3 regions of the Amycolatopsis sp. lyj-346 genome follow, and region 1 is predicted to be linked to each of the others. Evidence: riboswitches for the same ligand, from Rfam matches in the RefSeq annotation. Region 1 holds a riboswitch; each other region holds the start of a gene.
The links. A riboswitch is a leader RNA that binds a small molecule or an ion and turns the genes downstream of it on or off. The one in region 1 is predicted to bind S-adenosylmethionine.
Positions count from the first base shown of each region.

Region 2: linked by a shared signal. The riboswitch ahead of ACLJQE_RS22540 (methionine ABC transporter ATP-binding protein) and the one ahead of thrC (threonine synthase) in region 1 are both predicted to bind S-adenosylmethionine.
Region 3: linked by a shared signal. The riboswitch ahead of ACLJQE_RS17310 (aminotransferase class V-fold PLP-dependent enzyme) and the one ahead of thrC (threonine synthase) in region 1 are both predicted to bind S-adenosylmethionine.

Region 1 covers NZ_JAJPWT010000010.1:262,625-270,409, forward strand. The annotation lists gene ACLJQE_RS27955 (DegV family protein) at 1-276, shown strand, start outside; gene ACLJQE_RS27960 (helix-hairpin-helix domain-containing protein) at 386-1,108, shown strand; gene ACLJQE_RS27965 (ComEC/Rec2 family competence protein) at 1,744-4,110, shown strand; gene thrC (threonine synthase) at 4,149-5,414, opposite strand; SAM riboswitch class I at 5,428-5,561, opposite strand; gene holA (DNA polymerase III subunit delta) at 5,710-6,690, shown strand; gene rpsT (30S ribosomal protein S20) at 6,790-7,050, opposite strand; gene ACLJQE_RS27985 (DMT family transporter) at 7,272-7,785, shown strand, end outside.
Region 2 covers NZ_JAJPWT010000007.1:166,993-174,777, forward strand. The annotation lists gene ACLJQE_RS22530 (transglycosylase family protein) at 1-554, shown strand, start outside; gene rsmA (16S rRNA (adenine(1518)-N(6)/adenine(1519)-N(6))-dimethyltransferase RsmA) at 680-1,516, shown strand; SAM riboswitch class I at 1,643-1,733, shown strand; gene ACLJQE_RS22540 (methionine ABC transporter ATP-binding protein) at 1,944-2,957, shown strand; gene ACLJQE_RS22545 (4-(cytidine 5'-diphospho)-2-C-methyl-D-erythritol kinase) at 3,139-4,101, shown strand; gene ACLJQE_RS22550 (ASCH domain-containing protein) at 4,098-4,520, shown strand; gene ACLJQE_RS22555 (ABC-F family ATP-binding cassette domain-containing protein) at 4,525-6,291, shown strand; gene ACLJQE_RS22560 (fatty acyl-AMP ligase) at 6,346-7,785, shown strand, end outside.
Region 3 covers NZ_JAJPWT010000004.1:500,421-508,205, reverse strand. The annotation lists gene lspA (signal peptidase II) at 1-417, opposite strand, end outside; gene ACLJQE_RS17315 (hypothetical protein) at 414-662, opposite strand; gene ACLJQE_RS17310 (aminotransferase class V-fold PLP-dependent enzyme) at 874-2,208, opposite strand; SAM riboswitch class IV at 2,247-2,361, opposite strand; gene ACLJQE_RS17305 (M23 family metallopeptidase) at 2,601-3,245, opposite strand; gene ACLJQE_RS17300 (potassium/proton antiporter) at 3,336-4,814, opposite strand; gene ACLJQE_RS17295 (ArsR/SmtB family transcription factor) at 4,911-5,666, opposite strand; gene ACLJQE_RS17290 (penicillin-binding transpeptidase domain-containing protein) at 5,833-7,458, opposite strand; gene ileS (isoleucine--tRNA ligase) at 7,532-7,785, opposite strand, start outside.

The DNA.
Region 1 (7,785 bases):
CTGCCGCTGGAGAAGGTCCGCACGATGAACCGGGCGATCGCGCGCCTGGTCGAGCTCGCGGCTCAGGCAGCAGCCGAGGACGACGTCGAGCTCGCCGTCCACCACCTCGCGTCGCCGGAACGGGCGGTCGAGCTGGCGAACCGGCTCGAAGTGGCCGTGCCGCGCTCGGCGGGCTGCGTGGTCTCCGAGCTGGGCGCGGTGATCGGGGCGCACACCGGTCCCGGCGTGCTGGGGGTCGTCGTCCAGCGGACGGTCCCGTCCCGGAGCCGGCTGTGACATCCGGGTAGCTCCCGGGCTCGGCAATCCATCCACAACACCCCAGTTGTCCACAGGACGCGACATCACCCCTGTCGGACACCTCCCCGCGGGCCCTAACGTCGATCGTGTGTTCGAGCAGCCCGCCCGGGATCCGGGCTCTTCCGTCAACGACCGGCTTTCCTGGCTGGCCGACCAGCTCTCGCCCGATGCGAGCACGGTCGGCCCGGGCGGCCGGCTGATCCGGCGCTGGCTGCCGGGCGGACCGGCCGGAACCGGCCGCCGCCGGTGGGCACTGGCCGGCGTCCTCACCGCGGTGGTGGTGATCGTCCTCGGCGCGGTCGCGCTGGCCGGCGGCGGCCCGCCGCCCGAGCCGCCGCCCGCGCTGCCCAGCGCAAAGCCGGCGGCGGAGGTCCGCGCCGCACCACCGGCGGGTCTGGTGGTCAGCGTGATCGGCCGCGTCCGGTCGCCGGGCTTGGTGACGGTGCCCCAGGGCGCCCGGGTGGCCGACGTCCTGCGCGCGGCCGGCGGCCCCGAGCCGGGAGCGGACATCGGCGCGCTGAACCTGGCCCGCAAGGTGGCGGACGGCGAGCAGCTGGCGGTCGGCATCCCGGTACCGGCGGCGCCACCGGACCCCGGAGCCCCGCTGTCGGCCGGAGCGAAGGTCGACCTCAACACGGCAACGGCGGACCAGCTGGACACGCTCCCCGGAGTCGGCGAGGTGATGGCCAAGCGCATCGTCCAATGGCGCACGGACCACGGCGGGTTCACGAAGGTCGAGCAACTGCGCGACGTCGAGGGCATTGGCGAAAGCAAGTTCGCCCGCTTGCGCGAGCAGGTGACGGTCGGATGACCACATCCATGGCGGCGGCCACCAGACCGGCTGCACTTGATGCAGACGGGCGAGTCTTGTCCGCCCGCGCGAGCCGGCGGCCGGATGAGCGCGGCCACCACCCGGCAGGGCATATGGCTGGTTCCGGTGGAGGTCAGTTGGCCGTGTGGGAAGTCGCCGGGCCGAGCGCTTGCCTGGTGACGGTTACCTGGCTGGCTGTGGTTGGTTCCGGCGGTGTCGGCGGAGGCGGGTTCGTTCGGTTGCGGGAGCAGGTGGCGGTCAGGCGAGCGTCTCCCCAAGGCGGGGGCCCGGCAGGACATGTGGCTGTTCCCGAGGGCGAACGGGCCGTGCGGGAGGACGCATCAGCGGGAAGAGCGCTTGCCTCGTGGCCGATACCGGGCCGGCTGCGGCTCGTACCGGCGGTGTCGGCGAACGCGAGATCGCTCGCATGCGGGAGCAGGTGAACCTCGGATGACTGCCTTTCCCGTGGCTGACACCCGGCACGACATCTGGCTCGTCCCAGTGGTGTGGCCGGAGCCGTGCGCGGGACCAGGCTCCGGTCGGACGAACGCCTGCCTCGCGGCGGATCCCTGGCTGCCTGCCGCCGACATCAGCGAAGACAAGTTCGTTCGGTCGCGCAACGAGGTGGCGGCCGGATGAGCACCGTCGCCGATACCCGGCAGGACATGCGGCTCGTCCCGGCGGCAGGGGCGTGCTGGCTGGCGGCGCTGGCCGGCCTGCTGCTCGGCTGGTGGACGGCCCTCGCCGTCGGCCTCGTCTCCGCGGTGCTCGCCGGGCTCGTGCTGTGGCGCGCCCGCGGCCGCCCTCGGGCGCGTGACGCGGCGGCCGCCCTGCTCATCCTCGGCCTCCTCGCCGCAGGCCCGGTCTCCTGGCGAATCCGCGACGCCCAGCGCGACGAACTGCACGTCTCCGCGGCAGAAGGGCTGCCTGCGGCCTTGCGGGTCGTCGTCGCCGAACGTCCGAAGCCCGTGCGCAGCGCGGGGTACGCCGACCAGCAAGCCGGTGCCCGGTCGGTCGTCGTCGCCACCGATGTGCGTAGCGCGTCGGTCGACGGGCGGCCGGTTCCCTCGACCGGCCGCGTTCTGCTGCTGGCTCCGGTCGCGCAGTGGGCGTCGCTGCTGCCGGGCCAAGAGGTGACCGCGGTGGGCCGGCTCATGCCGCCGCGCGGCTCGGACCTGACCGTGGCCGTGCTGTCGGTGCGCGGCCCGCCCGGGGAGCCCGGCCCGGCGCCGTGGTGGCAGCGGGCGGCGGCCGGGCTGCGCACCGGGCTCCACGACCTGTGCCAGGTCCTGCCGGACGAACCCGCGGGCCTGCTGCCGGGTCTGGTGCTGGGCGACACGAGCGCGTTGTCGCCGCGCGTCGAGCAGGAGTTCGTCTCCGCGGGCCTCGCGCACCTCACCGCGGTCAGTGGCGGCAACCTCGCGGTGGTCTGCGGGGCGGTACTGCTCCTGTTGCGCCTGCTGCGGCTCGGACCCCGGCTGTCGGCCGCGGCGGCCGGGACGTGCCTGGCCGGGTTCCTCGTCCTGGTCGGCCCGGAGCCGAGCGTGCTGCGGGCGGGCGTCATGTCGGCCGTGGCACTGCTGGCCCTGGCGCTGGGACGCCGTGGTTCGGCGCTGCCCGCGCTGGCCCTCGCGATGTGCGTGCTGGTGGTGGCGGATCCGGCGATGGCCACGGACTTCGGCTTCGCCCTGTCGGTGTGCGCCACCGGTGGGCTGGTCCTCCTCGCGCCGAGGTGGGCCGACGCCCTCATCCGCCGCGGGATCCCGCCGGGATTCGCGGAGGGGCTGGCCATCCCGCTGGCGGCCTTCCTGGTGACGGCGCCGGTGCTCGCGGGCATGGCGGGTTCGGTGAGCCTGGTCTCGGTGCTGACCAACGTCCTCGCGGCGCCGGTCGTGGCTCCGGCGACGGTGCTCGGCGTGCTGGCGACGGTCACCGGGCCCTGGTGGCCGGGTGCGGGGAAGGTCCTCGTGCACCTGGCCGACCCGGAGGCCCGGTGGCTGATCACAGTGGCCCGGCACGGCGCGCGGGCTCCGGGCGCGGTCATCGCCTGGCCCGGTGGCTGGGTGGGCGGTCTGCTCGCCGCCGCGGTCCTCGCCGGGCTGGTGTTCGCGGCCCGGCACCGGCGGGTGCGGGTGCTGATGGCGGTGCTCGTCACCGGCGTGTTGCTGATCTTCGTGCCGGTCCGGGTACTGGCGCCGGCGTGGCCGCCGCGGAACTGGGCGATGGTCGAATGCGACGTCGGCCAGGGCGACGCGGTCGTGCTGGCGACCGGCGAGCCGGGACGGGCGGTCGTCGTCGACGCCGGACCCGAGCCGGGGCCGGTCGACGAGTGCCTGCACCGGCTGGCCGTCGACCGGATCCCGCTGCTGGTGCTGAGCCACCTGCACGCCGACCACATCGGCGGCCTCGCCTCGGTCTTCGACGGCCGCTCGGTCGGCGCGGTCGCCGTCGGCCCGGGGCGGTCGCCGGGGTGGGCGTGGCGTCAGGTGGCGGCCGAGGCCGACCGGCGGGCGGTGCCGCTGGTGGAGCTGAGCCCGGGCGAGCGGCTGGACTGGCCCGGCCTGGCGCTCGACGTCCTGGGCCCGCGCTACGTACCGGCCCGTTCGGTGGAGCGACCGGACGGCACGACGATCAACAACAGCTCGGTGGTGCTACGGGCGGAGACCGCGGTGGGCCGGATCCTGCTGACCGGCGACGTCGAACTGGCCGCGCAGGCAGACCTGGTGGCCGACATCGGAGATCTGAGAGCGGAGGTGTTGAAGGTGCCCCACCATGGCAGCCGCTACTCGTTGCCGTCGTTCCTCGCGGCGGTGGCCCCACGGGTGGCGATGGTCAGCGTGGGCGCGGGAAACACGTACGGACATCCCAGCAAGTCCACAATGGACACCTTGGTGGCGCTCGGCGCGCGGGTCACCCGCACCGACGTGGACGGCGACACGGCCGTGGTCGCCGGAACGGCAATCGCCCGCCGGGGCGAGCCCCGCGGGCCGCCCCGCCGCTGAGCGCCGGGGCGGGCCAAGGTGCCCGCCCCGGGCCGGGCTCAGTAGCCGAGGGCCTTGTTCACGGCCGCGGCCGAGGGCGGCAGCGTGGCCTTCGGGCCCACGTGGTTCTCGATCGCGTCGAGGGTCTTGAGGCCGTCGCCGGTGATGAGCAGCACCGTTTCGGCGTCCGGGTCCAGCTTGCCCGTCTCGACCAGCTTCTTGGCCGTGGCGACGGTGACCCCGCCCGCCGTCTCGGTGAAGATGCCTTCGGTGCGGGCCAGCAGGCGGATGCCCTCGACGACCTCTTCGTCGGAGACGTCCTCGATCGCGCCGCCGGTGCGGTTGACGATGTCGAGCACGTACGGGCCGTCGGCCGGGTTGCCGATCGCCAGCGAGCGGGCGATCGTGTCCGGCTTCACCGGCTGGACCACGTCCTGGCCGGCGCGGAACGCGGCCGACACCGGCGAGCAGCCGGTGGCCTGGGCGCCGAACACCTTGTACGGGCTGGCGTCCACGAGACCGAGCTGACCCAGCTCGCGGAAACCCTTGTCCACCTTGGTCAGCTGCGAACCGGAGGCGATCGGGACGACGATCTGCGGCGGGATGCGCCAGCCGAGCTGCTCGGCAACCTCGAAGGCCAGCGTCTTCGAGCCTTCCGAGTAGTACGGCCGGACGTTCACGTTGACGAACGCCCACTTCGGGTGCTCGCCGGCGAGCTCGGTGGCGAGGCGGTTGACGTCGTCGTAGTTGCCGTCGATGGCGAGGAGGTCGCCGTCGTACACCGCGGTGGTGAGGATCTTGGCGCGCTCGAGGCTCTTGGGGATCAGCACGACCGACCGCCAGCCGGCGCGGGCCGCGGCGGCGGCCGTCGCGTTGGCCAGGTTGCCGGTCGACGGACACGCGAGCACCTCGAACCCGAACTCGCGGGCCGCGGCCAGCGCGACGGCGACGACGCGGTCCTTGAACGAGTGCGTCGGGTTGCCGGTGTCGTCCTTGACCCACACGCGCTTGAGGCCGAGTTCCTTGGCGAGGCGGTCGGCGCGGACCAGCCGCGTCGCGCCCGGCTCGGTGTTCGGGATCTCTTCGACGTTGGACGGAACGGGAAGGAGCTTCTTGTAGCGCCAGATGTTCTTGGGGCCGGCCTCGATGTCCTCGCGGCGGACGCGGCCGAAGTCGTAGGCGACCTCGAGCGGCGAGAAGTCTTCGGCGGAGACGAACTCCGGGGCGAGCGGCTGCCGGTGGCCCTCTTCCTTCGACACCAGTTCGACTGCAGGACCAAGATCCGGGGTCTTCGTGGTGGAGGTCGTGCCGAGGGTGGCGGTCATCGCGAGGTTCCTTTCCTCATCTGCCCCGCCGAAGCGGGCCGGAATTGGCACCGTGGTCGTCAGCTATCCCGCGATCGCGGGATGACAGGCTGTACGCCGGTTGCCGGGGCTTCGTCGGGCCGTTCCCTCTGCCCCTCTGGATGAGCGGTATTCAGTTGTCGGTGCCGCGCACGCCGGATCTTCCGGGGCGGGCTGCCTCGGCTACACCGTACGACATCGCGCTCGGCCCGTGCCACGGTGGCTGCTCGACATCACCGGAGCGGGCGCACCGGAGCGCAAGTGAGAGGATTCCCGGGTGACCGCGCAAGCCACCGCCCCGGCCCCGTTGCAGCTGGTGCTGGGGGAGGAAGAACTGCTGATCGAGCGGGCCGTCCGCGAGACGCTCGCCGCCGCCCGCGCGACGGACCCGACCGCCGAGCTGACCCGGGCCCGGGTGTCCGATCTCACAGCGCCCGAGCTGGCCGAACTGGTCAGCCCGTCGCTGTTCAGCGAAGGCCGGGTGATCGTCCTCGAGTCGGCGCAGGACATCTCGCAGGAGCTGGCCGACGCCGTCGCGTCGTACCTGAAGGACCCGGCCGACGGGGTCGTGCTCGTCGTCGTGCACACCGGTGGCGGCCGCAGCAAGGCGGGCAAGACGCTCCCGGCCGTGCTGAAGAAGGCCGGCGCCGAGGTCACCGAGTGCCCGAAGCTGACCAAGCCGGCCGAGCGGGAGCAGTTCGTGCGCCACGAGGTGCGCCGGGTGGGCGGCAAGATCGACCCGGCCGGCGTCGCCGCCCTCCTCGACGCCGTGGGCTCCGACCTGCGGGAACTGTCCTCGGCGGCGACGCAGCTGGTCGCGGACACGGGCGGGGCCGTCGACGCCGACGCGGTCCGCCGCTACCACCGCGGCCGCGCCGACGTGACGGGGTTCGCGGTCGCGGAGAAGGCGGTCGGCGGCGACCGCGCGGCGGCCTTGGAGTCGCTGCGCTGGGCGATGCAGCTGGGTGTCCCGCACGTCCTGGTCGCCGACGCGCTGGCGGACGCGGTCCGCACGATCGCCCGGGTCTCCGGTGCCGGCCGGGGCAACCCGAACCAGCTGGCGGGCGAGCTCGGCATGCCGCCGTGGAAGATCCGCAAGGCGCAGGGGCAGTCCCGCGGCTGGAACCCCGACGGCCTGGCGACGGCGATGCGCGTCGTCGCGCGACTGAACGCCGAGGTCAAGGGCATGGCGGCGGACCCGGGTTACGCGCTCGAACGAGCGGTCCTCGAGGTGGCCGCGGCGAAGGGCGACCGCTGATCGGTGCGGGATGCGCCGGCCTCGGGAGCATCGAGCCGGGACGTGCGGACACGAAGAAGGCCCCGGCCGAAGCCGGGGCCTTCCCAGAAATCAACCAGCTCAGAGCGCGTTGACGCGCTTCGCCAGCGCCGACTTCTTGTTGGCGGCCTGGTTGGCGTGGATGACGCCCTTCGAGACGGCCTTGTCCAGCTTCTGGGCGGCGTCGCGCTGCAGCTCGACGGCCTTGGCCTTGTCGCCGGCCTCGGCGGCTTCGCGGACCTTGCGGATCGCGGTCTTCACCGAGGACCGGATCGCCTGGTTGCGCTGACGCGCCTTCTCGTTCGTCGTGATGCGCTTGATCTGCGACTTGATGTTGGCCATAGGGCAACTCCTGTTTCACTCGGTGAGATTCGCCGCCGCGCTGAAGTGGCCCCGCTCGAAAACGAGCCGGTTTCCTCCATGACGGAATGCCGCACGGGCAGCGAGCGACCACTCTAACAGCCCAGCCGCCCGCGCCCGGAGCCGGGATCCGCTCACCGGGAGTGCCGTCGGCGACGATAGTGCCCGGAGGTCCCGCGCCCGCGGAACCCGTGAGAGGTGCCATGAACGCCACCGCGCTGTCGCTCGTCCTCGTCGCCGCCGTGGTGCACGCCGCCTGGAACCTCGCCGCCAAGCGGGTCTCCTCCGGTGGCACCCAGTTCGTCTGGCTCTACTACACCGCCGGCGCCGTCCTGCTGCTTCCGGTCACGATCGTGGTGCTCGTCGCCGGCCACTACCGTCCACAGTGGAGCTGGCTGCTCGCCGCCGCGGTCACCGCCGTGCTGCACATCGCCTACGGCGTCGTGCTGCAGCGCGGGTACCGGGTCGGCGACCTCTCCGTCGTCTACCCCGTCGCGCGCGGTACCGGGCCACTGCTGTCGGTGCTGGCCGCCGTCCTCGTGCTCGGCGAGCGGCCCGGCCCGCTCGGTCTGCTCGGCGCGTTCCTGGTCGTCGCCGGGGTGCTGGTGATCAGCACCGGCCGCAAGGCGGGCGACCCCCGGGCCGTGCGGGCCGGGATCCGCTACGGCCTGCTGACCGGCGCCGTCATCGCCGGTTACACGCTCTGGGACGCGCACT
Region 2 (7,785 bases), on a different contig from region 1:
CCGAGGGCGGTCTGGACGTCAAGCTGACCGACGGCGCCGAGGTGCACATCAGCCGCACCGGCGTCTCGACGGTCGTCCAGAAGGAGAGCATCGACCCGCCCGAGCAGCGCGTCGACGACCCGAACCTGGCCAAGGGCAAGACGCAGGTCGAGGACCCCGGCACGCCCGGCGAGAAGGAAGTGACCTACAAGGTCACGCAGAAGAACGGCAAAGAGGTCGGCCGGGAGAGCATCTCCGAGAAGGTCCTGACCCAGCCGAAGCCGAAGATCATCCACGTCGGCACCAAGGAAGCCCCGGCGCCGGCCATCGGCGACGCCTCCTCGTGGGACCGCATCGCGCAGTGCGAGTCGGGCGGCAACTGGGCCATCAACACCGGCAACGGCTACTACGGCGGCCTCCAGTTCGACAAGCGCACGTGGGACGCCTACGGCGGCGACGAGTACGCGAGCCTGCCGCACCAGGCCTCCCGCGAGCAGCAGATCGCGGTCGCCGAGAAGGTCCGCGACGCCCGCGGCGGCTACGGCGCCTGGCCGGTCTGCGGCAAGAAGGCCTGACAGCTCCCTCGAGCGGCCCCCGTCCACCCCGGACGGGGGCCGTTTTCGTGAGGCCGAACCGACCCTCCAGGTACGTGAACCGACCGTCCGGGTACGCGAACCGACCCCCTGGGTAGGCTCGTCCGGTGGTTGAACTGCTGGGACCGGCCGAAATCCGCGGGCTGGCGGCCGAACTCGACGTGCGGCCGACCAAGAAGCTCGGGCAGAACTTCGTGCACGATCCCAACACCGTCCGCCGGATCGTCGAACTCGCCGGGATCAGCCCGGACGACGTCGTCCTCGAGGTCGGGCCCGGGCTCGGGTCGCTGACCCTTGGCCTGCTCGCCACCGGGGCGCGGGTCGTCGCCGTCGAGATCGACCCCAAGCTGGCCGAGCGGCTGCCCGCGACCGTCGCCGAGCGGGGCCCCGAGGCCGCGGAGCGGCTGACCGTCGTCGGAGCCGACGCCCTGCGCGTCACCCGCGGCGAACTGGGCGAGCCCACCGCCCTCGTCGCCAACCTGCCCTACAACGTCGCCGTGCCCGTCGTGCTGCACCTGCTGGCCGAGGTGCCCTCGCTCCAAAAGGGCCTCGTCATGGTGCAGACCGAGGTCGCCGACCGGATGGCCGCCGGCCCCGGCAGCCGGACCTACGGCGTGCCCAGCGTCAAGCTGGCCTGGTACGGCTCCGCACGCAAGGTCGCCGCCGTGCCACGCTCGGTGTTCTGGCCGGTGCCGAACGTCGATTCCGCGCTGGTCGCCTTCGAACGCGGCGAGACGACGGCGTCCGCCGACCGCGAGCAGCTCTTCCGCCTGGTGGACGCCGCCTTCTCACAACGCAGGAAGACGCTCCGGGCCGCGCTCGCGGGCTGGGCGGGCTCGGCCGACCGGGCCGGCGAGCTGCTGACGGCCGCCGGGATCGACCCCCGGACCCGGGGCGAGCAGCTGGACGTCCACGCCTTCGCCCGGATCGCCGCCGCCCGGTAGTACTCCACAGTGGAAGCGGTGAAAAATACGCCCCGCGACCCGTGATCCCGCGATTCGGACACCTCCACTCGTGTGATCTGGGCCAATGGGCTTGCTTTCGCTCCTCGGGATCGGTTTTACTCAGTACGTCCATCCCGAGCGACTGAGAGACCTGGCTCGCCGAAGTCGCAGCAACCACCCTCCGCAGGGCAGGTGCTACCGCCAGGACCGATGGAGGCCGTTTTCGATGAAGAGGGTAGCTCGCCCCCTGCTCCTGACCAAGCGTCGCGTTGTCGACGAAGGCCGCCGCTCCGTGACCGCATGTCGACGCTCCAACTGAGCTAGTCCGACCCGGTCCACCCTTCTTCACGCACCGTCCACAACGGACGGACTTCGCTTGCGGCCGGGCGCGCCCTCCTGTGGCGGCGCCCCGTTTTCTGGAGCCTTCGTGATCACCGTCGAAAATCTGTCCAAAACCTTTGCCACCAACGGAAACTCCGTCATCGCGCTGCGGGACGTGAGCGTGGACGTCCAGGCGGGCTCGCTGTTCGGCGTGGTCGGTCCCGCCGGGTCCGGCAAGTCCGTTCTCGCCCGTTGCATCGCGCTGCAGGAGCGTCCCGACCGCGGCGTCGTCCGCCTCGACGGCCTCAACACCGGCACCCTCGACGGCCGCCGCCTGCGCGAGATCCGCCGTCAGCTCGGCGTCGTCTCCACGAAGCCGGAGCTGATCGCCGAGCGCACCATCGCCGGCAACATCGCCTCGCCGCTCGAGCAGCTCGGCGTCGACGGCCCGCAGCGCCGCAGCCGGGTCGGCTCGCTGCTCGACCTCGTCGGCCTGACCCCGCGCGCCACGCAGCGTCCCGGCGAGCTGACCGCCGGTCAGCTCCGCCGCGTCGCGGTCGCGAAGGCGCTGGCGGCGGCTCCCGCCGTGCTGCTCGCCGACGACCCGACCGCCGGCGTCGACGCGGCGGAGGCCGGCGCGGTGCTCGCCGTCCTCGACCGGGCGCGCTCCGAGCTGGGCGTCACCGTCGTCGTCACGACGCCGGACGCGGGCGTGGTCCGCCGGGTCTGCGACGACGTCGCGGTGCTGGAGGACGGCACGATCGTCGAGCGCGGCACGGTGCTCGACCTGATCGCCGACCCGTCGAGCCGCACCGCGCAGGCGCTGCTGCCGTCCATCGAGACCACCCGCGCGCAGACGGCCCGCTACGACCGCTCGGCCGACGTCGTGCTGGTCGGCTTCGCCTCGGTGGGTGCGCTGCTGCCCGAGGCCGCCGGCCGCTTCGACGTCGAGTTCGCCACCATCGGCGGCGGCCTGACCCGCATCGGCGACACCCCGGTCGGCCGCTTCCGCCTCGGCGTCCGCGGCGAGCGGGCCGACGCGGCGCTGGCCTGGGTCGCCGAGCGCGGCGGCCACGTCACGCACACCGCCCGCGGCCCCCAGGGTGTCGCGGCCGCCTGACCCGCCCCCGCCCCAAGCGCCCCAATGTGGCCTTGGTTGCGTTGAACGCACCCAAGGCGGCCTTCGGTGCGTTGAATCAGCACTGCGGCGCGCAGCGTCTCCGTTGAGGGTGGTGGCGGGGGCATGGATGGAGCACCGAAGGCCACATTGGGGCGCTGGGGCGGGCACGTAGGCTGGTCGGGTGCTCGCCGTAGTTCCGCCCCCAGTCACCGTCCGGGTCCCGGCCAAGGTCAACCTGCACCTTTCGGTCGACGACCTGCGCGAAGACGGTTACCACGAGCTGGTGACCGTGTTCCAGGCGCTGTCGCTGACCGACGAAGTGACCGTCGCGGTCACCGAAGAACCCGGCATCGAGGTCTACGGCGAGGGGGAGGGCTCGGTCCCGACCGGCCCCGAGAACCTGGCCTGGCGGGCCGTCGAAGCGCTGGCCGCGCACGTCGGGCGCACCGAAGAGCCGAAGGTCCGGCTGGTGCTGCGCAAGGGCATCCCGGTCGCCGGCGGCATGGCGGGCGGCAGCGCCGACGCGGCGGCGACGCTGGTCGGGCTGGCGAGCCTGTGGAACCTCGACGTCACCCGCGACGAGCTGGCCGAGATCGCCGCCGGCCTGGGCAGCGACGTCCCGTTCGCGCTCTACGGCGGCACCGCGCTGGGCACCGGCCGCGGCGAGCAGCTGGTCCCGGTGCTGTCGCGGCACACGTTCCACTGGGTGCTGGCCTTCGACACCGAAGGGCTGTCGACGCCGAAGGTGTTCGGCGAACTCGACCGCCTGCGCGCGGCGGGCAACCCGCCCCGGATCGGCTCGCACACGCCGGTCGTCGAGGCGCTGGCCTCCGGCGACCCGCGCCAGCTGGCCCTGCTGCTGGGCAACGACCTGCAGGCGGCGGCGGTCTCGCTGCGCCCGGACCTGCGCCGCACGCTCCGGGCGGGCGTGAACGCGGGCGCGCTCGCGGGCACGGTGTCCGGTTCCGGCCCGACGTGCGCGTTCCTCTGCGAAGACGCGCATTCGGCGGTGGAAGTCGCGGCCGAGCTGTCGGGCGCCGGCGTGTGCCGGACGGTCCGCGTGGCCCACGGCCCGGTCCCCGGCGCCCGCGTCGTCGGCGGCGACGACGCGCCCCGCCCGGCACCGCCGCGGGTGCACGCATGAAGCACGCGGAGTTCGCGTTCCCCGGCCCCCTGCGCGACAAGCTGATCGCGGCGATCCTGCGCGGCGAGAAGACATCGACCACCGGCCTGGTCGCCGAGTACGAGAAGTACGGCGAAGAGCTGCCGTCCGTCGGCGAGCGCGAGCTGATGATCGACTCGGCGGGCAACGGGGTCGCGGTGCTCGAAACCACCGAGGTCCGCGTCCTGCCATTGTCCGAAGTGGACCTTCAGCACGCCCTGGACGAGGGCGAGGGCTTCACGAGCGTCGCCGAGTGGCGCGCCGATCACACGGACTACTGGCAGAGCGCCGAAATGCGCGCGGCCATGGAAGATCCCGAATTCACCGTGGACGACACGACTCAGGTCGTGGCGACGCGGTTCATGATCGTGGCAGTGTCTCCCACAGAGAGGATCGGCTGAACGGATGGCCAACCTGGTCAATCTCGAGTCGGTGAGCAAGTCCTACGGGGTGAAGCCGCTGCTGGACGGCGTCTCCCTCGGCGTCGCGGCCGGGCAGCGCATCGGCGTCGTCGGCCTCAACGGTGGCGGCAAGACCACCCTGCTGGAAGTCCTTTCCGGACTCGCCGAGCCGGATTCCGGGCGGGTGAGCCACGTCGGCGGTCTGCGGATGGCCGTGGTCACCCAGCGGACCGAGCTCCCGGACGGCAGCACGGTCGGCGAAGTGGTGCTCGAACGCTACGGCGCCGAGCACGAATGGGCCGCCGACGCGCGCGTTCGATCCATTGTGGACGGATTGGGCATCACCGCGATCGGGCTCGAAACGCCCACCGCGAACCTCTCCGGCGGTGAGCGGCGCCGGGTGTCCCTGGCCGCCGCGCTGACCGGTGAACTCGACCTCGTCGTCCTCGACGAGCCGACCAACCACCTGGACGTCGAAGGTGTCCAGTGGCTCGCCGACCACCTGCTGACCCGGCGGATCGCGGTCGTGGTCGTCACGCACGACCGGTGGTTCCTCGACACCGTCGCCACCCTGACGTGGGAGGTCGCGAACGGCCGCGTCGAGCAGTACGAAGGTGGCTACGCCGACTGGATCTTCGCGCGCGCCGAGCGCGCGCGGCTGGCGGCCACGGCCGAGGAGAAGCGGCAGAACCTGGCCCGCAAGGAACTGGCGTGGCTGCGCCGCGGCCCGCAGGCCCGCTCGTCGAAGCCGCGTTACCGCATCGAGGCGGCCGAAGCGCTGATCGCCGACGTCCCGCCGCCGCGGGATTCGGTCGAGCTGCAGGCGTTCGCGAAGCGGCGGCTCGGGAAGACCGTGCTGGAGCTGGAAGACACGACGTACGCGGTGGGCGAGCGGACGCTGCTCGACCACGTCACCTGGCGGATCGGCCCGGGTGACCGGATCGGACTGGTCGGCGTGAACGGCTCGGGCAAGACGTCGCTGCTGAAGCTGCTCGGCGGCGACATCGAGGCCTCGACCGGCCGCCGGATCGAGGGCAAGACGGTCGCGCTCGCGCACCTGCGCCAGGAGCTCGACGACCTGCCCGGCGACCTGCGCGTGCTGCAGGCGATCGAGCAGGTGGCCGGGCGCGTGGTGTTCGGCAAGCAGGAGATGACGGCGTCGCAGCTGGGCGAGAAGCTCGGCTTCCCGGCAGCCCGCCAGTGGACCCCGGTCGGGGACCTGTCGGGCGGCGAGCGCCGTCGGCTGCAGCTGTGCCGGCTGCTGATGGCCGAGCCGAACGTCCTGCTCCTCGACGAGCCGACGAACGACCTGGACATCGACACGCTGCAGCAGCTGGAGGACCTCCTCGACGGCTGGCCGGGCACGATGGTCGTGGTGTCGCACGACCGCTACCTGGTGGAGCGGGTGTGCGACACGATCGTCGCCCTGTTCGGCGACGGCCGCATCACCCACCTCCCGGGCGGCATCGAGGAGTACCTGAACCGCCGCGCACTCGACAAGGAGCCGGCCGCCGCGACGGCCACGACGGCGGCCAAGACCGAGGCGAAGAAGTCGGCGGCGGACCTGCGGGCAGCGCAGAAGGAGCTGGGCCGGCTGGAGCGCAAGCTCGACCAGCTGCACGCGAAGGAGGAGAAGCTCCACGCGTCGCTGCTGGCGGCGGCGACGGACCCGGCGAAGCTGATGGAGCTGAACGCGGAGCTGAAGGGCGTCCGGGGCGAGATCGAGGACGTCGAGGGCCGCTGGCTGGAGACGTCCGAGCTGCTGGAGTGAGCTGTTTCTGCTTTGCCCGGCGGGCGTTGACGCCGAGACAGTAATGTTTGCGCCATGAGCAGGTTCGTGGACACGCTGGTCGCCACCGCGACGAAGCGGGGTCAGCAGCGGGGCATGGTCACCGGGGAGCCGAAGGAGCCGGTCCGCCGGACCTGGGCCGAGGTGCACGAGGAGGCCCGGCGGATCGCCGGCGGGCTCGTCGCGGGCGGGTTCGAGCGCGGGGGCGCCGTCGCGGTGCTCGCCGCCGCGCCGGTGCTGATCGCGCCGACCGTGCAGGCCGTGTGGCTGGCCGGCGGCAGCGTCACCATGCTGCACCAGCCGACCCAGCGCACCGACCTCGCCGAATGGGCCGAGGACACCGTGCGGGTGCTGGGCATGATCGGCTCGGACCTGGTGCTGCTGGGCGAGCCGTTCGACCAGCTGGCGCCCGTCCTGGAGCAGAAGGGCATCGGGTTCAAGCTCATCACCGAGCTGGCCGAAGCCGAACCGCTCGCGGACGTCGTCGTCACGGACGAGGGCGACACCGCGCTGCTGCAGCTGACCAGCGGCTCGACCGCCGACCCCAAGGCCGTGCGGATCACCTACGGGAACCTGTACTCCAACGTCAAGGCCATGGTCGAGCGCGCCGAGTTCGACTTCGACGTCGACGTGATGGTCTCCTGGCTGCCGACGTTCCACGACATGGGGATGGTCGGCTTCCTGACCGTGCCGATGACCTTCGGCGTCGAGCTGGTCAAGATCACGCCGGTCGAGTTTCTCTCGGGCCCGCTGATCTGGCCGGAGCTGATCACCAAGTACCACGGCACCACGACGGCGGCGCCGAACTTCGCGTACGCCATCGTCGGGCGCCGGATGGCCCGCGTCGACGACGACGGGGCGTATGACCTCTCGAAGCTGCGGATCGCGCTGAACGGCGCCGAGCCCGTCGACGAGACCGCCGTCCAGACCTTTGTGGACGCCGGCGCCCGGTTCAAGATGCCCGCCGAGTGCGTCTTCCCGGCCTACGGCATGGCCGAAGCGACGCTCGCGGTGTCGTTCGCGCCGCTGTTCACCGGCCTCACCCTCGACGTCGTCGAAGCCGACGCGCTGGAGGCGGAGAACCGCGCCGTGCCGGTCCCCGAGGGCGACCCGCGGCGCGGCACCGACAGCGTCCGGTCGTTCGCGCTGCTCGGCCGTCCCCTCGACGGGCTCGAGGCGGAGATCGTCGACGAGTCGGGTTCGCGGCTGGGCGAGCGTCAGGTCGGCGAGATCCGGCTGCGCGGTGAGGCCGTGACGCCCGGCTACCTGACCATGGACGGCGCGCTCGCGACGCAGGACGAATCCGGGTGGCTGAACACCGGCGACCTCGGGTACCTGGTCGGCGGCCAGATCGTCATCTGCGGCCGCCGCAAGGACGTCATCATCATGGGCGGCCGCAACCTGTACCCGACGGACATCGAGCGCGCGGCGACCTCGGTCGAGGGCGTCCGCGCGGGCAACGCGGTGGCGGTGCGG
Region 3 (7,785 bases), on a different contig from region 1:
GCCGGTGGCGCCGGCGAGCACGAGGCCGAGGCCGATCGCCCAGCCGACCGAGCGCAGCCGCCGCGACAGCCAGATGATCGCGATGACCACGGCGAGCGCGACCAGGGCGAGCACCCACGTCATGCCGGTGGCCATCGAGAACGCGGCGCCGGGGTTGCGGATCACCTGCAGGTAGATCAGCCCGCCGAGGATCCGGTGCGGCTCCTTGCCTTCCAGGTTGGCGACGACCAGGTTCTTCGTCACCAGGTCGATCGTCCAGAACACGACGGCGACCGCGAAGACCCAGCCGACCCGCCGCTTCGGCAGCAGCGGCTTCGCCGGGACCTCCGGGTTTTCGGGCGCATCGGCGGCGGGATCGGGCGCCGCCTCGGCGGGGTCGGCGGCGTCGGGTTCGGAGTGGCTGGGCTCGGTGCTCACCGGTCCATTGTCCACGGCGCCGGCCAGGCCGCGGCGGGCCCGTCCGGCCGCGGGCGCAGGAGCACGGCGAACGCGGCCGCCAGCAGCACGCCCGCCGTCGGCGAGCGCCCCCGCCGACGGCGGCTGGAACACCGCCGTGACCAGCGCGAACACCCGTACCGCCGTGCGCTCCCCTCGCCTCGGGCGACCGGCTCGGCGCGCGGCTTTTCCCTCAGCGAGGCGGTGAAGGCGGCGAGCAGGATCACCGCCGGCACCCAGCACGCCCGCCATGTCCGCCGAAAGCACCACGGCGACCAGGGCGAACGCGGCCGTCGTCAGCAGGACGAACCGGCCTCGGCTTCCGCCCGGCTCCGGCGTGACGGCAGCTGCGCCGCGGCCAAGCCGATCTCGGCGAACCCCGGCAACGCCGGCGGAAACCAGAAACGCGGCCCTCTCCCCCTCGGCCCAGGCCGGCGCTCAGCAGAACGGCGGCAGCTCCCGCGGGTCGCCCACCGGCGCCCAGCGGCCGTCCACCTTCGCGTACTCCCAGCGGGCGCCGCGGGCGGCGATCTGCCGCAGCGCCAGGACCACGCGGTCGACGTGGTCCGCCGTGCTGCCGAGGCCGAGGCTGACGCGGAGGGCCTGCTGCCCGTCGCCGCCGGTGACGCCGATCAGCCGCTTGGCCGCGATGTGGGCGCAGAAGGCGCCGTCGCGGACGCCGATGCCGTACTCGGCCGACAGCACCGCGGCGAGCCAGCCCGGGTCGAAGCCGTCGACGACGAAGCTGACCGTGCCGACCCGGTCGACCGGCGCGTCGAACAGCCGCAGCTCGGCGCAGCCCGGGATGCCTTCGAGGCCCTTGCGCAGCCGGGCGAGCAGGGCCTGCTCGTGCTCGACGACGGCGTCCCAGTGCGCGCCGAGGGTTTCGCACGCGACGCCGAGCGCGTACACGCCGACGGTGTTGGGCGAGCCGGCTTCGTGGCGCTCCGGCCCGGTGTTCCAGACGACGGCGCCTCCGGTGACGAGCTTGGTCGCGCCGCCGCCGGCGAGGTACGGGCGGGCCGCGCGCAGCCAGTCGGCGCGGCCGATCAGCGCACCCGCGCCGAAGGGCGCGTACAGCTTGTGGCCGGACAGGGCGACGTAGTCGACGTCCAGTTCCTTGATCGAGATCCGGCGGTGCGGGGCCAGCTGGGCGGCGTCGAGCGCGATCCGGGCGCCGTGTTTCCGCGCCACGGCCGCGATTTCCGCCACCGGGAGCAGCTCACCGGTCACATTGGACGCTCCGGTGACGACGACCAGCCGCGGCCCCTGCGGGGCGTCCGCGAGTGCTTCGTCCACAGCGGACACCGCGGCGAGTCGGGTGCGCGGGGTCGGCAGCCGCCGGACGTTCGGGCCCTGCCACGGCAGCAGCGCGGCGTGGTGCTCGGTGTCGAACACGATCACCGTGGTGTGCCGCGGCAGGCTGCGGGCGAGCAGGTTGAAGGAATCGGTGGTGTTGCGGGTGAAGACGACGGTGTCGGTCCGCCGCGCGTCGACGAAGCGGCGCAGGACGTCACGGGTGCGTTCGTAGAGCTTGGTGGACACCTGCGACGCGAAGCCGGCACCGCGGTGGACGCTGGCGTACCAGGGCAGGAACTCGTCGACGGCACTGCGGACGGCGTCGAGACACGGCGCGCTCGCGGCGTGGTCGAGATTGGCGTAGCCGATGTCCCCGCCGGTCACCAGCGGCACCCGCAGCGACGCCCCCGCGACGGCGGGGATGTCCTGGGCGGCAACGGTTTCGAGCTGGGTGCGGTCGATGGCGAGAGTCATCGGGTGCCTCCTCGGCGATCCGGGGGACCCCGGCGAGGGGCCCGCGCTTGCCCGTCGCACGGCGCGACCGGCCCGGTCTTCACCCGGGGCACCCCACCGCGGTAGGAGGGTTGCCGGCCAGCAAGCCGGGGCTTCGCGCTGGCACTCATGACCTGAGCCAGAAGGTAACCGAGAACGCCGCCGGTGGCCAACCCCCGCTTCACATTCTGAGACGGCGGTCACAGCCGGTGAGTACGCGCAACCGCGATGGCACGACGCACAGCGCCCCAATGTGGCCTTGGTTGCGTTGAACGCACCCAAGGTGGCCTTCGGTGCGTTCAACGCACCGAAGGCCACATTGGGGCGCTGGGGACGAGGTGTCGAGAGCGGCCGGGTTTGCGGGCTCGGCTGTGTCAGAGGCTCGCGCGGAAGCGGCCCGGCAGCCGGACCACCGCTCCGTCCGCGAGGTGCGTCGCGGTGCCCGAGTACTGCTCCGCCGCCGCCGTGAACCGCCAGCCGCCGAAGGTTTTGCCGTCGACCGGCTCGCCCGACGCCGCCGCGATCGTGGTCGAAATCCGGGCGAACGACACGCCGTCCCAGTTGCCCGCGGTCGCGTCCGGGAGCGTCCAGAGCGTGAAGTGGACGTGGGCGCCGGTGCTGCTGCCGCCGCACGGGAGCGCGTTGCCGGTCGACCCGAGCACCGTCCCGGCCTCGACGTGCTCACCGTCGGTGACCCGGATGCCCTCCAGGTGGTAGTAGCCGGTCCGCCAGCCGCCGTCGTGGTCGAGCGTCACCCAATCGCCGCCCGGGCAGTGCTGCAGGTGGGCCGTGCCGGCCAGCGGCGCGCGGACCGTGCCGTCCGCGGGGCTGAAGTCGATCGCGTTCTTCACGCCGGTGCTGCCGTCGTCGGAGTGGATGCCCGCCGAGTAGACCTGCTGGCCCGCTTCGAACGGCCACGCGAACATCGGGAAAGCCCCGGCGGACGCCGGGGCGGCGGCGAGGCCCACGGCCACCGTGACCGCGGCGGCCAAACCCGCCGCACGCACGAAGAGGTTCACGGCGCGTACTCCTCTGGCGTCAAGTTCACTCGAACGAGCGCACATTAAGCCAAAAGAGGGACTACTGGGAAGACTGTTCGTGAATTTCCGTTATCGGCCGGACTCGCCCTTCCAGCGAGCCAGGCGCCCGGCCCGGTCGACGGCGCGCAGCCGGCGCTCGACCGCGTCGCGGACCGCGCTCGTCGTGACGACCAGCAGCTGGTCGTGCTCCTGCAGCCGGCTGGTCTTCTGCGGCGTGAAGCCCGCGCCGTCGCGCACGACCAGGCTGATCGTCGCCCCGACGGGCAGCCGGAGCTCGGACAGGTACACGCCGTGCAGCTTCGATCCCGGCTGGATCCGGACCTGGAGCAGTTCCGCGCCCAGCTCGTCCAGCGGCGCGGAGTCGACCTCGACCTCGTGCGCCTCGGACTTCTTGGCCAGCCCGAGCCGGCGCGCGAGCGGGCCGAGCGTCGCCCCCTGCACCAGCGTCAGCACGACGACCAGCACGAACACCGCGTCGACCAGCCGCTGCGCGCCCGGCAGGCCCTGCGACAGCGGGATCATCGCGAGCACGATCGGCACCGCGCCGCGCAGCCCGGCCCACGACAGGAACGCCTGTTCCCGCCACGGCAGCCGGAACGGCAGCATCGACAGCACGACCGAGAGCGGCCGCGCCAGCAGCAGCACGACCGCGCCGGCGACCAGGCCCGGCACGATCGCGTCGAGCAGGCGTCCCGGCGAGGCGAACAGCCCGAGCAGCACGAACAGCCCGATCTGCGCCAGCCAGCCCAGGCCCTCGGCGAACGACAGCGTGTCCGACCGGTGCGGCAGCCGCGAATTGCCGAGCACCAGCGCGGCGACGTAGGTGGCGAGCAGCCCGGACGCGTGCAGCAGCTGCCCGGACGAGTACGCCAGGACGCACACCGCGACCGTCGCGAGCGGGTAGAGGCCGGTCGCCGGCAGCGCGGCCCGGCGCAGCGCGAAGCCGCCGAGCCAGCCGAAGGCCAGGCCGATCACCAGGCCCGCCGTCAGCTCGTAGACCACCAGCAGCGGCAACGTCCAGTCCACAGTGGTGCCTTCGGCCAGCACCACGACGGCGATGTAGGCCGGCGCGTCGTTGATGCCCGACTCGAGTTCGAGCGCGCCGGTGAGCCGTTTGCCGATCCCCGCCGTGCGCAGCACCGAAAACACCGCGGCCGCGTCCGTCGAGGCGAGCACCGCACCCCAGAGCAGCGCCAGCCGCCAGTCGAGGCCCAGCAGCCAGTGCAGGGCCGCCCCGGTGACCGCGACGCTCACCACGACGGCCACTGTGGACAGTGCAATTCCGCGGCCCAGCGCCGGTTTCACCGCCGACCACCGGGTGGTCAGCCCACCTTCGGCGAGGATCATGACGAGTGCGGCGAGGCCGAGCGACTGGGTCAGTTCGGGATTGTCGAACCGGATGCCGAAGCCGGCTTCGCCCAGCAGCACGCCGATCCCGAGGTACAGCAGCAGCGAGGGCAGGCCCAGCCGGATCGAGACGCGCACGGCCAGCACGGAGGCGAGGAGCACGGTCCCGCCGACGCCGAGCAGCACGGGAAGCTGGTCCATGCCGCCTCCTCCCGAGTGCCGTGGGGCCCTCAGAATAGTGCGGCACAGGGGTTAACTCGTTCGTGTACCGCTGCCCGGCGCCGGACACCCGGTGTGTTAAGGCGCCGCAACACCACTGAGCGCGTCGAGATCGACACCGAGGGCAGCGAACGGCTTCCCCGCCGCCGGCAGCACCTTGACCGCGCGGTGGCCGCCGGTGGCCACCCAGCCGGCGTCGACCGCCCGGTCGAGCAGCGCGGCGGGCAGGGCGCCGGCGAGGTGGTCGCGGCGCTCCGTCCAATCCAGACAGTCACGCAGCAGCGGCCGCCGCCCGGCGGCCACCGGCACGCCGAGGTCCGCCAGCACGGCGCGGCCACGCGGGGTCAGGGTCAGCCCGTCGGCGGTGCCGACCAGGCCGGTGGCGAGCATGCCGTCGCGCAGGGCGACGCCGAGCTCGCCGGCGAGGTGGTCGTAGCAGGTGCGGGCGAACCCGAGCCGTCGCGCCCGCAGCGACGACTTCAGGCCGGTCACCGGCCTTTGTTCGGCAGTTTTTCGGGGGCTCCGGCTGGCGGAGCCCCCGGCCCGGGGCGGAGCCCCGAATGTCACTGCGTGCTGGGCCAGGTGCTCGATCAGCTCGGCGACGCGCGGGTCGGCGATCCGGACGTAGCTGGCCCGCCCCTGCTTGACCCGGGCGACGAAACCGGCGCCGGCCAGCCGCGTGACGTGCTCACTGGCGGTCGAGAGCGCGATCCCGGCCGCCTTCGCCAGTTCGCCGACGGTCCAGGCCCGCCCGTCCAGCAGCACGAGGCACATGGTGGCCCGGCTCGGGTCGGCGAGCACCGCGGCCACCTCGGCCAGCGCGATCGTCTCCATACCCCCACGCTACGGCCCCGACCCATCGGCCACGGCCGAACCTTCGTGCCCCGAGGGTCGGCCCGCGCACCTGGACGGTCGGCTCACGTACCTGGAGGGTCGGCCGGCGTACCTGGGCGGTCGGCTCGCCGGCCGACCTCCTGGGTACGCGAGCCGACCGTCCGCGTCAGAGGGACTTGAGGAACTTCGCGGCCAGCTGGACGGCCGGGCCCGAGTCGTTCGAGTCCTCCAGGACCACCGCGAAGGCCACGTTGCCGAGGTAGCCGACGAACCAGCCCGTCGCGTTCGAGCCGTCGCCGAACTGGGCGGTGCCCGTCTTCCCGAAGACGTTGCCCGCCGACGCGGCCGCGCGGCCGGTGCCGCTGGTCACCACCGCGCGCATCATCTTCCGGACCTCGCCGAGCACCGCCGACGGCGGCGGCGAGTAGCCTTTGACCACCGTGGTCTCCAGGTCGTGCCACAGCCGGGGCGTGATCGCCTTGCCGGTGGCGACCGTGGCGGCCATCAGCGTGCCGCCGAGGACGCTGGCCTGGATGCGGCCCTGGCCGAACCCGTCCTCGACCTGCTCGTCCTTGCTCACCGCCGGCTCGACCTTGCCCAGCTCGGTGTTGAGGCCGGGGATCTCGTAGTCGGCGTTGAGGCCCAGCTCGTCGGCCGCCTTCTTCAGGCCGTCCGCGGGCAGGCCGAGCGCGAGCTGCCCGAACGTCGTGTTGCAGGACCGCGCGAACGCCGTCTGCAGGGTGGTCGCGCCCAGCTCGAAGTTCTCGTTCTTGACCGTCCGGGTGCCGATCGTCGCGACGCCGGGGCAGTCGACCGGCGACGCCGCGCTGAGCCCGCTCTGCTGGACCGCCGCCACCGATGTCGCGATCTTGAACGACGAGCCCGGCTCGTACAGGCCGTTGAGCGCCTTGGGCGCGTTCCCGGCGGCGGCGTTCTGCGCGACGGCGAGGATGTCACCCGACCCGGTGTCGAGGGCGACGAGCATCGCCGACCCCCGGTAGCCGTCCACCGCGGCCTGGGCGGCGTTCTGCGCGGCCAGGCTCAGGCTCGTCACGAGCGGTTTCGCCGCGGCGTCCGGCACCTTCCCGTACAGCCGCTCGACGCTCTTGCCGCCGGCATCGACGCGTTCGACGGCGAACCCCGCGCCGGCCGCGGCCGTGACCTGGCCCAGGAGCGCCGAGCGCAGCAGCGGTGCCGGGTTGCCGTCCACCACGCGCAGGCCGCCGGACCCGCTGACGACCACCGGCTTGCCGTCGCGGTCGGCGACCGCGACGGTGTCCTGCGCGGCGGTGCTGATCACCAGCCGCTGGCCCGCTTCCAGCTTCGGGTGCAGCAGTGACGGCGCCCAGTGGACCAGCCACCGCCCGCTGTTCTGCACGAGCTCGAACGGCACGTCGTAGGTCCAGACCTGGCCCGGCTTCAGCGTCCACGACAGGCTGAACGTGCCGCCCGTCTGCTTCGCCCCGGCCGGGGCCGGCTGCAGGACGGTCAGCTTCGCGGCCACCGACGCCGGGTTCAGCGTGTTCCGCGTGGCCCGCAGGGCGACCGCGGCGGCCGCGTTGTCGTCGGTCAGCCGGCCCGCTGCGTCGGGGTTGTTCTCGGAGAGGTCCTGCAGGTACTCGGTGATCGCCGAGTTCGGGTCGAGCGCGCCGGGGCTCTCCACGGTGGTCGCGCCGGTGGCGGCCTCCGGCGTCGAACTCCCGCTGTTGAGCAGGAAGAACGCGGCCACCACGATCACGACGACCAGCAGCGCGCCGCCGATCAGGATGCCGCGTCTCTTGCCAGGGCTCATTCCGGTTCCCCTCCCCCAAGGAGCCACCCGCGGGTGGCCGGTCGAGTCCGCACCCTACCGGCCACCCCGGCGATCAGGCCTTCGCGACCGCCACGGTGACCTTCGTGCCGTCGCCGACCGTGCCGGCGAAGCCGTCGCCGGCCGGGCCGTGGGTCACCGACGTCGCCAGCGTCTCCGACGCGAGGAACTCCTCGTGCGTCCGAGCCGCTTCGACGACCTCGGAAGGCGCGTCGATGGTCAGCGCGATCCGGTCGGCGACGTCGAGCCCGGCGTCCCGGCGGGCCTGCTGCACGACCCGGACCAGGTCGCGGACCAGGCCCTCGGCCG